One region of the Achromobacter aegrifaciens genome, then DNA from elsewhere that is predicted to be linked to it. Evidence: predicted binding sites of a transcription regulator. Region 1 holds the regulator's gene; each other region holds the start of a gene.
What was found. The regulator LexA, encoded in region 1, represses DNA repair genes until DNA is damaged. The targets are predictions, from matches to a motif close to ACTGTATNNNNATACAGT.
Positions count from the first base shown of each region.

Region 1 (3,582 bases):
CCGCGACCATCTGCTGCCCAAGCTGATGAAGAACAACGGCGTGAAGGATAGCGAACTCACGGTCGACGACAGCGCGCTGCGCGACATCGTGCGCTACTACACCCGCGAAGCCGGTGTGCGTGCGCTCGAACGCGAAGTGGGCAAGATCTGCCGCAAGGTCATCAAGCAGTTGCTGACCCAGAGCGACCGCGCCAAGGCCGAAGGCAAGACCGCCGAGGTCAAGCCGGTCAACGTCACGGGCGACAACCTGAGCGATTTCCTGGGCGTGCGCCGTTACGCCTTCGGCATGGCCGAAAAGGAAAACCAGATCGGTCAGGTGACGGGTCTGGCCTGGACGGAAGTTGGCGGCGACCTGCTGACGATCGAAGTCGCGGACATGCCGGGCAAGGGCGTCATCCAACGCACCGGTTCGCTGGGCGACGTGATGAAGGAGTCGGTCGAGGCGGCCCGCACCGTGGTGCGTTCCCGCGCCCGCCGTCTGGGCTTTGCCGACAGCGTCTTCGAAAAGCACGACATGCACGTGCACGTGCCGGAAGGCGCCACGCCCAAGGACGGTCCGTCCGCGGGTATCGCGATCACCACGGCCATGGTGTCGGCCTTGTCGCGCATCCCGGTGCGCGCCGATGTCGCCATGACCGGCGAGATCACGCTGCGCGGCGAAGTCCTGCCCATCGGCGGCCTGAAGGAAAAGCTGCTGGCGGCTCACCGTGGCGGTATCAAGACGGTCTTGATCCCGGAAGAAAACGTCAAGGATTTGGCGGAGATCCCGGACAACGTCAAGAACCACCTTGAGATCGTGCCGGTGCGCTGGATCGACAAGGTGCTGGAACTGGCGCTGGAGCGCCTGCCGGAGCCCCTGGCCGAGGAAGAAGCGGTCAAGGAACCCCTGGTGGCCAAGCCTGCCGAACCTGGTTCGACCGACCCGGTGCTCAAGCACTGATGGACACCGGGAGGGACGCCGCCGGTAAGCGGCGCCCCTTCTGGATCAAGCTTCCAACAAAAAACCCCGTCAATTTCTTGGCGGGGTTTTTTTCATGCCGCGCGCAAACGCGGGAGTAGTGGGGGCTAGTGCAGCGCGTGCGTGCGGATCAGGCCCACCGCGATGCCTTCCAACGCGAAATCCTGGCCGGCTTCGACCACGATGGGTTCGAAGTCGGGATTTTCGGGCAATAGTTCGATGTGGCCGTTCTGGCGCTGCAAGCGTTTGACCGTGACGTCGTCGCCCAGGCGGGCCACCACGATCTGGCCGTTGCGGGCTTCCGAGGCTTTCTTTACGGCGAGCAGGTCGCCTTCCAGGATGCCGGCGTCACGCATGCTCATGCCGCGCACCTTGAGCAGGTAGTCGGGCGTCTGGGCGAACAGATTGGGATCGACGCCAACCTCGCGTTCGACGTGCTCGGCAGCCAGGATGGGGCTGCCTGCGGCCACGCGGCCGACCAGCGGCAGCAGCAACTGCGCCAGGCCCGGCATGGGCAGCGAGCTTTGCGTGGGAGCAGGGGAGGTGTCTTTCAGGCGGATGCCGCGGGACGCGCCGGCCGTCAGTTCGATGGCGCCCTTGCGGGCAAGCGCCTTGAGATGATCTTCCGCCGCGTTGGGGGAGCGGAAACCCAGGGCCAGGGCAATTTCGGCACGCGTCGGCGGGAAGCCGGTGCGAGTGACGGTCTGCCTGATGAGATCCAGGATTTGTTGTTGGCGATCAGTGAGTTTGCTGGCCATGGCGATGATCCGGTGCTAGCGGACTGTACATATATACAGCGCCATTCTGGGGGACGCAGCGCAAAAAAGCAAGCCGGTCTGGACCAAAAGAAGAAGCCGGTCCGGACCAAAAGAAAAACGGGACCCGAAGGTCCCGTTCCTGACGGCAGGCCCGCGTGGGCCTGTGCGCTGCAAATGGCTTACAGCACGGCCGCGATGCCCTTGGCGACCTTGTCGATGTTGCCGCTGTTCAGCGCGGCCACGCAGATGCGGCCGCTGGAGACGGCATACACGCCATGCTCTTCGCGCAGGCGATCCACTTGCGCCGCGGTCAGGCCCGAGTACGAGAACATGCCGCGCTGCTGCAGCACGAAACTGAAGTCCTGCTTGCCGCCGTGTTCCTTGATCTTGTCGACCAGTTGCTTGCGCATCAGGCGGATGCGGTCGCGCATGCCGGCGAGTTCCTCTTCCCACATCGCGAAGAGTTCAGGCGTGTTCAGGACCGTCGACACCACCGTGCCGCCATGGGTGGGCGGGTTGGAGTAGTTGGTGCGGATCACGCGCTTGAGCTGGCTCAGCACGCGGGTGGCTTCGTCCTTGCTGCCGGCGACGACCGTCAGCGCGCCGACGCGCTCGCCGTACAGCGAGAACGACTTCGAGAACGAGGAGCTGATGAACATGGTCAGGTCCAGATCGGCAAACATGCGCACGACCGAAGCGTCTTCGGTCAGGCCGTCGCCGAAGCCCTGGTAGGCGATGTCCAGGAACGGGACCAGATTGTTTTCCTTCACGACGGCCGCGATCTGCTTCCACTGGTCGGCGGTGGGGTCCACGCCGGTCGGGTTGTGGCAGCAGGCATGCAGCACGACGACGGTCTTGGCCGGCGCGGCCTTCAGGTCGGCCAGCATGGCATCGAAGTTCAAACCGCGCGTGGCGGCGTCGTAGTACGAATAGGTACCGACTTCGAAACCGGCGCGCTCGAACAGGGCGCGGTGGTTTTCCCAGCTGGGGTCGCTGATCAGGACCTTGGAGGTCGGCAGCAGCTGGCGCAGGAAGTCAGCGCCGATCTTCAGCGCGCCGGTGCCGCCCAGGGCCTGAGTGGTCAGCACGCGGCCGGCGGCGGCCAGCGCGGAATCCTTGCCCAGCAGCAGGGCTTGCGCGCCGTTGTTGTAACCGGCGATGCCTTCGATCGGCAGGTAGCCGCGGGCGGCGGCGGCTTCGATGCGGGCGGCTTCGGCCTTGCGGACCGCGCCCAGCAGGGGGATGCGACCCTGATCGTCGTAGTACACGCCCACGCCCAGATTGACTTTACCGGGACGCGTATCAGCGTTGTATTGTTCGTTCAGGCCAAGAATGGGGTCGCGCGGGGCGAGTTCGACGGAATCGAAAAGGGTGCTCATGGGAGTCTGATGAGGTGGGTGGACGCAGTACAGGCTGCTGTGGATAATGAGGGGTTTACCCTGGAAGAGTCTAGCATGCCTAAGAGCGCAATAGACCCGATTACGGCGGGGGCCGCAGCGAACCTGGCGGCCGATCCCGCGGCGGCATCGGCCGTGGCGGATCCGTCCGCGCCAGGCCCTGGATTCATCGATTTCCCGGGCAGCCCGTTCCATCTGTACCAACCCTATCCGCCGGCGGGCGATCAGCCCACCGCCATCGAGGGGTTGACCCAAGGGGTCGAAGACGGCCTGATGTTCCAGACGCTGTTGGGCGTGACGGGCTCCGGCAAGACCTACACCATGGCCAACGTCATCGCCCGCATGGGGCGCCCGGCGCTGGTACTGGCCCCCAATAAGACCCTGGCCGCCCAGCTGTACGCCGAAATGCGGGAGTTCTTCCCGAAGAACGCCGTCGAGTACTTCGTTTCGTACTACGACTACTACCAGC
Region 1 covers NZ_CADIKO010000002.1:1,447,437-1,451,018, reverse strand. Annotated here, with positions in the region: gene lon (endopeptidase La) at 1-940, shown strand, start outside; gene lexA (transcriptional repressor LexA) at 1,066-1,716, opposite strand; gene HV793_RS17900 (amino acid aminotransferase) at 1,896-3,095, opposite strand; gene uvrB (excinuclease ABC subunit UvrB) at 3,171-3,582, shown strand, end outside.

Region 2 (3,582 bases), on a different contig from region 1:
GGCCAGCGGGGTTTTCAGCTGGTGCGCGGCGTCCGCGACGAAGCGGCGCTGCGCCTGCACGTTGGACGAAAGCCGGTCGAGCAGGTCGTTCATCGCGGCCACCAGGGGCGCGATCTCGGTGGGCGCGGCGCGCTCGTCGATGGGCGACAGGTCGTCGGGCCGGCGGGCCCGCAGGCGCTGCTGCAATGCATTCAAAGGTGCCACCCCGCGCGACAGCCCGAACCACACCAGCAGCACGGCGACAGGCAGCACCACGAACTGCGGAATGATCACGCCCTTGATGATGTCGTTGGCCAGCTGGGTGCGCTTTTCGACGGTCTCGGCCGCGATCAGCAGCGCCGGCTGGGTATCGGGCAGATGCAGGTCCACCCAGGTGAACGCCAGCCGGACCCCGAAGCCGCGCAAGGTCGCGTCCTCGTACTGCACTTCGCCGGGCCGGGGCTGGCCCACGGTGGAAGGCAGGGGCAGGGCGCGGTCGCCGCCCAGGTATTCGCCGCGGCTGCCCAGCGCCAGCCAGAACACGCTATCGGTCTCGTCCGCGTGCAGTACTTCCCGCGCGGTGTTGGTCATCTTCAGCACGGCCCGGCCGTCCTGCGCATGTACCTGCAGCGTCAGCACATGAAGATTATTGGCCAGCGCACGGTCGTAGGGCACGTTGGCGATGTTCTGCGCCACCACATAGGTGATGGCCACGCTCATCGGCCACAGCAGGAATAGCGGCGCCAGCATCCAGTCCAGGATTTCGCCCAGCAGGGAGCGCTGCGGCGGCGCGAAGCTGGGGCCCTTGGCCCCCGCCCGCATGACATCCAGTGCTTCCTGGTTCAGCGCTTCCGGCGGCGCCGCTTCAGCTTGCGAGGTACGCCGCACCCTGGTCCCGCTCAAGACAGTAGCCCAGGCCGCGCACGGTCACGATCTTCACGCCGCTGGGCTCCAGCTTCTTGCGCAGGCGATGGACGTAGACCTCGATGGCATTGGTGCTGACCTCTTCGCCCCATTCGCACAGGTGGTCGACCAGCTGGGTCTTGCTGACCATGCGGCCGCTGCGGGTCAGGAGGATCTCGAGCAGGCTGACTTCGCGCGCCGACAGGTCCAGGGTCTGGTCGTCGACCATGGCGACGCGGCCGGTCTGGTCGAACAGCAGGCGGCCATGCTTGATCATGGTGGCGCCGCCGCCCGCGCCGCGCCGGGTTAGGGCCCGCACGCGGGCCTCGAGCTCGGACAGCGCGAAAGGCTTGGCCATGTAGTCGTCGGCGCCCAGGTCCAGGCCCTTGACGCGCTGTTCGATGCTGTCGGCAGCCGTCAGGATGAGCACCGGCAGGGCGGAATTGCGGGCGCGCAGGCGGCGCAGCACTTCCAGTCCGGCCAGTTGCGGCAGGCCCAGGTCGAGGATGAGCAGGTCGAATGCCTGGGCCGCCAGCGCCGAGTCGGCCGCCAGTCCGTCGCGCACCGCATCCACGGCATAGCCGTTGTGGCGCAACGAACGGGACAGGCCGTCGGCCAGGATGCTGTCGTCTTCGGCGATCAGGATACGCATGGGCTACAGTGAGAAAAGGCCCCGCGGCGCAAAGGGGACAAAACGCCGGGTTCGTCTGGCATTCTGGCATAGGGCGCCATGCTTGCCACTCAGGGTATACGTGCAAAACACTGGCACACTGGTTTTATGTACAGTATAATCCGATGCCATAATCTGACCCGTTGCTCAAAGCACCCGCCTAACCCTGCGGCACTTCCCTAGACACCAGATACGTTACAGACAGGACTCTACATGGACGACAAAACCACCAAGGCCGCCGCATCGGAAAAGGCCAAGGCGCTTGCCGCCGCGCTTTCGCAGATCGAAAAGCAGTTCGGCAAGGGCTCGATCATGCGCTACGGCGACAACGAGGTGTCGCACGACATCCAGGTGGTTTCCACGGGCTCCCTGGGCCTGGACATCGCGCTGGGCGTCGGCGGCCTGCCGCGAGGCCGCGTGGTCGAAATCTACGGTCCGGAATCCTCGGGCAAGACCACGCTGACGCTGCAGGTGGTCGCTGAAATGCAAAAGCTGGGCGGCACCTGCGCCTTCGTCGACGCCGAACACGCGCTCGACGTGCAATACGCCTCCAAGCTGGGCGTGAACCTGGCCGACCTGCTGATCTCGCAGCCGGACACGGGTGAACAGGCGCTGGAAATCACCGACGCGCTGGTGCGCTCCGGCTCGGTCGACCTGATCGTGGTCGACTCGGTGGCCGCACTGGTCCCCAAGGCCGAAATCGAAGGCGAAATGGGCGATTCCCTGCCCGGCCTGCAAGCCCGCCTGATGAGCCAGGCGCTGCGCAAGCTCACCGCCACCATCAAGAAGACCAATTGCATGGTCATCTTCATCAACCAGATCCGCATGAAGATCGGCGTGATGTTCGGCAACCCCGAAACCACCACCGGCGGCAACGCGCTCAAGTTCTACGCCTCCGTGCGCCTGGACATCCGTCGCATCGGCTCCATCAAGAAGGGCGACGAGGTCGTCGGCAACGAAACCCGCGTCAAGGTCGTGAAGAACAAGGTCGCGCCGCCGTTCAAGCAGGCCGAATTCGACATCATGTATGGTGCCGGCATCTCGCGCGAAGGCGAAATCATCGACCTGGGCGTGGCCGCCAACGTGGTCGACAAGTCCGGTGCCTGGTACAGCTACAACGGCAACCGCATCGGCCAGGGCAAGGACAATGTCCGCGAGTACCTGAAAGAGCACAAGGAACTGGCCATCGAAATCGAGAACCGCGTTCGCGAAAACCAGGGCATCGTCAGCCGCGCGGCAGAATTCGTGCCCACCGCGGAAGATACCTCCGAAGAGTAATCGGATTGGTGGCGGGCCTGGCGCGGCGTAATTCAAGTTCGCCGCAAACGGACCGCCTATCGCGTCGGGGCAGCCCGAACAGTTGCGGCAGGCGCCAGGACGGGCCTGCCGTTATGCATACCAAGCAGGAAACGCATGAGCTGGAAATCGCCGCCCGCTTCAGCCGAGCGCCTACGCGCCAAGCTGGACGATGAATTCGAAACCGTGGCCAAGCCCCAGGGCTTGCGCCGCACTTCGGATGCGCGCCGCGATCAGGAAGCGGAATCCAGCGATGCGGCAGAGCAATGGAGCCGCAGCTCGGAAGCCGGCAATGTGCGCCGAGGCCGGCGCGCCGCCGCTGCCGAGGACGGCCCGGACGCGGACGGCCAGTCCGCCCGCAAGGGGCCATCGCTGAAGATGCGGGCCGTGGGCTATCTGTCGCGGCGCGAGCATGCCCGCGAAGAGTTGGCGCGCAAGCTTGCCGCCTACGCCGAGGACTCGGGCGAAGTCGAGGCCGTGCTGGATGCCCTGGAAAAAGAAGGCTGGCTGTCCACCGAACGTTTTGCGCAAAGCCTGGTGCACCGCCGCGCGTCGCGCCAGGGGGCGGCGCGCATCGTGCAGGAATTGCGGCAACATGGCGTGGACGACAACCAGGTCGCCGAATTGCGCGAACAACTGCGGGCCACCGAGTACGACCGCGCGCTGGAAGTCTGGAAGAAGCGCTTCAGCGCCAAGCCGGAAGACCGCGCGGCCTATGCCAAGCAGGCCCGCTT
Region 2 covers NZ_CADIKO010000003.1:1,036,730-1,040,311, forward strand. Annotated here, with positions in the region: gene HV793_RS23790 (sensor histidine kinase) at 1-729, opposite strand, end outside; gene HV793_RS23795 (response regulator transcription factor) at 845-1,534, opposite strand; gene recA (recombinase RecA) at 1,766-2,830, shown strand; gene recX (recombination regulator RecX) at 2,966-3,582, shown strand, end outside.
Region 2: the regulator LexA is predicted to act here: its motif matches at 1,652-1,669, upstream of recA (recombinase RecA).

Region 3 (3,582 bases), 460 kb from region 1:
GCCAGTTGCCGGGCGCTGAGCCAGCCGCCCAGCTGTTCGGCCAGGCGGCGCGCCACCGCGAGCACCGCGTCGGTGTGCTCGACGTAGTCGGTGAGTTCGATGCGGCGCGAGAACTGGTGTGGCGGTTCGACCCAGCGGTGGAGCTCGGGCGCCAGGCCGTAGGCGGCGTCCAGGGCCTGCAGCAGTTCGGGGGCGCTGCGCCGCTGCAGCCCCGCGCGCGGCAGGGCGCGCAGGTCCGCCAGGGTATGGCAGCCGATGTCGTCGAGCCAGTCGCGGCGGGCCTGCGCCTGCGGCAGCAGGGCTAGCGGCAGGGCGTCCAGCCGCCGGGTCAGCGTGGGCAGCGTGAGGGTACGGCGGGGCGCGCGCCGGCCGGGGCTGCGCGCCAGCAGCCAGGCGCCGGCGGCGGTCGGCGCCATGCCTAGCGACACGCGCAGGTCCAGGGCGCGCAAGGTGGCGGCGACCCGCCGGTGCAGCGCCTTGGGGCCGCGGAAGAGCATCAGGCTGGCGCTCACGTTCAGGAGCAGCGTGTCGCCGTCGGCCAGGGCGATTTCGGGCGTGTATTGCAGCAGCGCCAGCGCCGCGCCCTGCAAGGCTTCGGACTCGGCCTGGGCATCGCGGGGCAGCAGCTCGACCTCGGGAGCGATGGCGGCCGCGCCCGCGCGGCGCATGCCCGGCTTGACGCCAGCGCGGCGGGCGGCGGGCGTCAGGGCGGCGACGCGTTCCTGTTCCAGGACCGCGAACGCCTGCCCCTCAAGCGGCCAGTGCGGGCGCAGTGCGTCCAGCGGCAGGCAGCGCAGGAAGGCGGCGATCCAGAGGCGCATGGCGGGGAGAAACAGGAATGGTGGCGCCGGTGTCCAGGCCCACGTACAGCGGCGTGTCGCAGGCGGGTCCGCGGCGCTTCAGGATATGGACGGACAGGCCGCCCGCGGCCGGCGCCAGGGCCAGCCGCAAGGGCGCGGGCGTGGCGTTCTGCGCCGCGCTGCTGGGGCGCACCGCGATGAACAGCAGGTCGCTGGCCTGGGCGGCCAGGTGCAGGCGGCGCAGGGATTCGGGGCGCACATGAGGCAGCCAGCAGATCAGGGCGCCGCAACTGCCGTTCTTCAGGATCTGTTCGGCGGCCCAGAGCGCGTCCACGGGTTTTTCCGGCGCCACCCAGAGCAATTGACGGGGATCCAGCCGCCAGCTCATCCAGCTGGCGATGTGGGGCGCGTGCGGCGGCTGCACCAGCGCAATGGCGCGGCGCGTTTCCAGTTGGGCCAGCGCCGGACGCAGCAGGCGGATTTCGCCGATGCCGGGGTGCGGGACCAGCAATTCGTTCAGGGAACCCAGCGGCCAGCCGCCGTCTGGCAGCTCGGCCGAAAGCGCGGCATGCCCGGTGGGCAGGGTGCGGGCGGCGCCTTGAGCCAACTGGGTGGCGCGCCACAACGCGGGATGGATACGTTCTGGGGACTGCATGGCAAATCGGTTGCCGGGAGATAGGAACCCGGTGGAAGTGGCCGATGAGCCATTATAACTGTATATATGTACAGTATTTAAAGGGGGCGGAGCATGCCGCGAACTAAAAGAAAACCCACCCGTACACCTTTCGATGCAGAGGGGTGGGCCGTGTTGGATACGATTTTAGTTGCTTCAGGCAGGCGGATCGCAACTAAGCGCGGGCGTTCTCACTAGTAGCTGCCGAGGCCGCCACACCCGCCGCGCGATCCAGGTCCAAGCCATAAAACCGCATATCCTCGTACCGGATCCAGTGCGATTTGCGCACCAGCCGGTGGCCGATCCACAAGGCCAGGAACAGCGGGATCGCCAGGTAGGTGGAGATCACGCCGATCCAGTCGATGCGGTCTTGCAGGAAGGCCTGGTAGTTCTGGCCCAGCGTGACCACCAGGCACAGGACGAAGGCCAGTAGCGGACCGAAGGGGAACAGGCCGGCCTTGTAGGGCAGGTCAGCGGTGTCGTAGCCATGCTTCACATAGCCCTGGCGGAAGCGGTAATGGCTGACGGCGATGCTCAGCCAGACGATGAATTCGGTCATGCCGGCGAAGTTCAGCAGCCAGATGTAGACGGCCTTGGGGCTGTACACCAGGCTGAACAGGCACAGGCAGGCCAGCAGCGCGGTGGCCATCAGCGCATACAGCGGCACGCCGCTGCGCGTCACGCGCCGGAACAGGGCGGGCGCCTGGCCTTCCACCGCCATGTTGAACAGCATCCGCGTCGCCGCGTACATGCCGGAATTGCCGGCCGACAGCACCGAGGTCAGGATCACGGCGTTCATCACGGTGGCCGCCGACAGCAGCCCGGCGTGCTGGAACACCAGCGTGAAGGGGCTGACCGCGATGTCTTCCACTTCGTTGCGCAGCAGTTGCGGGTCGGTATAGGGCAGCAGCAGGCCGATGATCAGGATGGCCAGCACGTAGAACAGCAGGATGCGCCAGAACACATGGTTGATCGCGCGCGGCACGTTGCGGCGGGGATTTTCGGATTCGCCGGCGGCCACGGCCACCAGTTCGGTGCCCTGGAACGAATAGGCCACCACCATCGCCACGCCGACCCAGGTGGCCACATTGCCCACGAAGGGCGCGTCGCCGACCGACCAGTTGGCCAGTCCCACGGGCGTGCCGCTGTGGATGATGCCCACCAGCATCGCCAGCCCGACGCCGATGAAGCACAGCACGGCCACGACCTTGATGATGGCGAACCAGTATTCGGCTTCGCCGAAGCTGCGCGCCGAAAAGGCGTTCAGGCCGAAGGTCAGGGCCAGGAAGGCCACGCTCCATATCCAGCCGGGCGTATCGGGGAACCAGTAGGCCATGACCAGCTGCGCGGCCACCACGTCCACCGCCACCACCGTGGCCCAGCTGATCCAGAAGTTCCAGCCCAGCGCGAAACCGAAGCCGCCGTCCACGTAGCGCGAGGCATAGGTGCAGAAGGAACCCGATACCGGCATGAAGGTGGCCAGTTCGCCCAGGCTGGTCATGATGAAGTAGACCATCAGGCCGATGGCCAGGTAGACCAGCAGCGCGCCGCCCGGGCCGGCCTGGGCGATGGCGGCGCCGGAAGCCACGAACAGGCCGGTGCCGATGGCTCCGCCCAACGCTATCATCGTGAGGTGGCGCGCCTTGAGCACGCGATGCAGCTGGTTCTGGCCGGCAGGCGTGGCGCCGGATTCTGTCGTCGGAGTTTGCATTACTGGGGTAGGAGGTTGCTGCGGCGGCGGACCATCAGGCACGGGCGCGCGGGCCTGCCCGCCAGGCAATGCCGCGCAAGCCAGCCGGTCCGTGGCGGTGCGGCAAAGGTTGCTTCAAGGCGCGCATTTTACAATGCGGCTATTCCGGGGCCGTTCGGCGGCCCCAGCCAGCACGGAGCAGTTTCATGGCGTCTTCCACTTCTATCGAATTTCTTCCCAACGCCGGCGTCGACGTGCGCCAGCTGTTCATCTTGCTGCACGGCGTGGGCGGCAGCCCCGACGACATGGAACCGCTGGCAAAAGCCGTGCGCGCGGCGTTCCCGAGCGCGGCGGTGCTGGCGCCCCAGGGGTTCGAGCCCTACGACGGCGGCGGCGACGGCCGGCAGTGGTTCTCGGTA
Region 3 covers NZ_CADIKO010000002.1:983,221-986,802, reverse strand. Annotated here, with positions in the region: gene HV793_RS15770 (Y-family DNA polymerase) at 1-821, opposite strand, end outside; gene imuA (translesion DNA synthesis-associated protein ImuA) at 751-1,455, opposite strand; gene HV793_RS15760 (amino acid permease) at 1,649-3,184, opposite strand; gene ypfH (esterase) at 3,370-3,582, shown strand, end outside.
Region 3: the regulator LexA is predicted to act here: its motif matches at 1,513-1,530, upstream of imuA (translesion DNA synthesis-associated protein ImuA).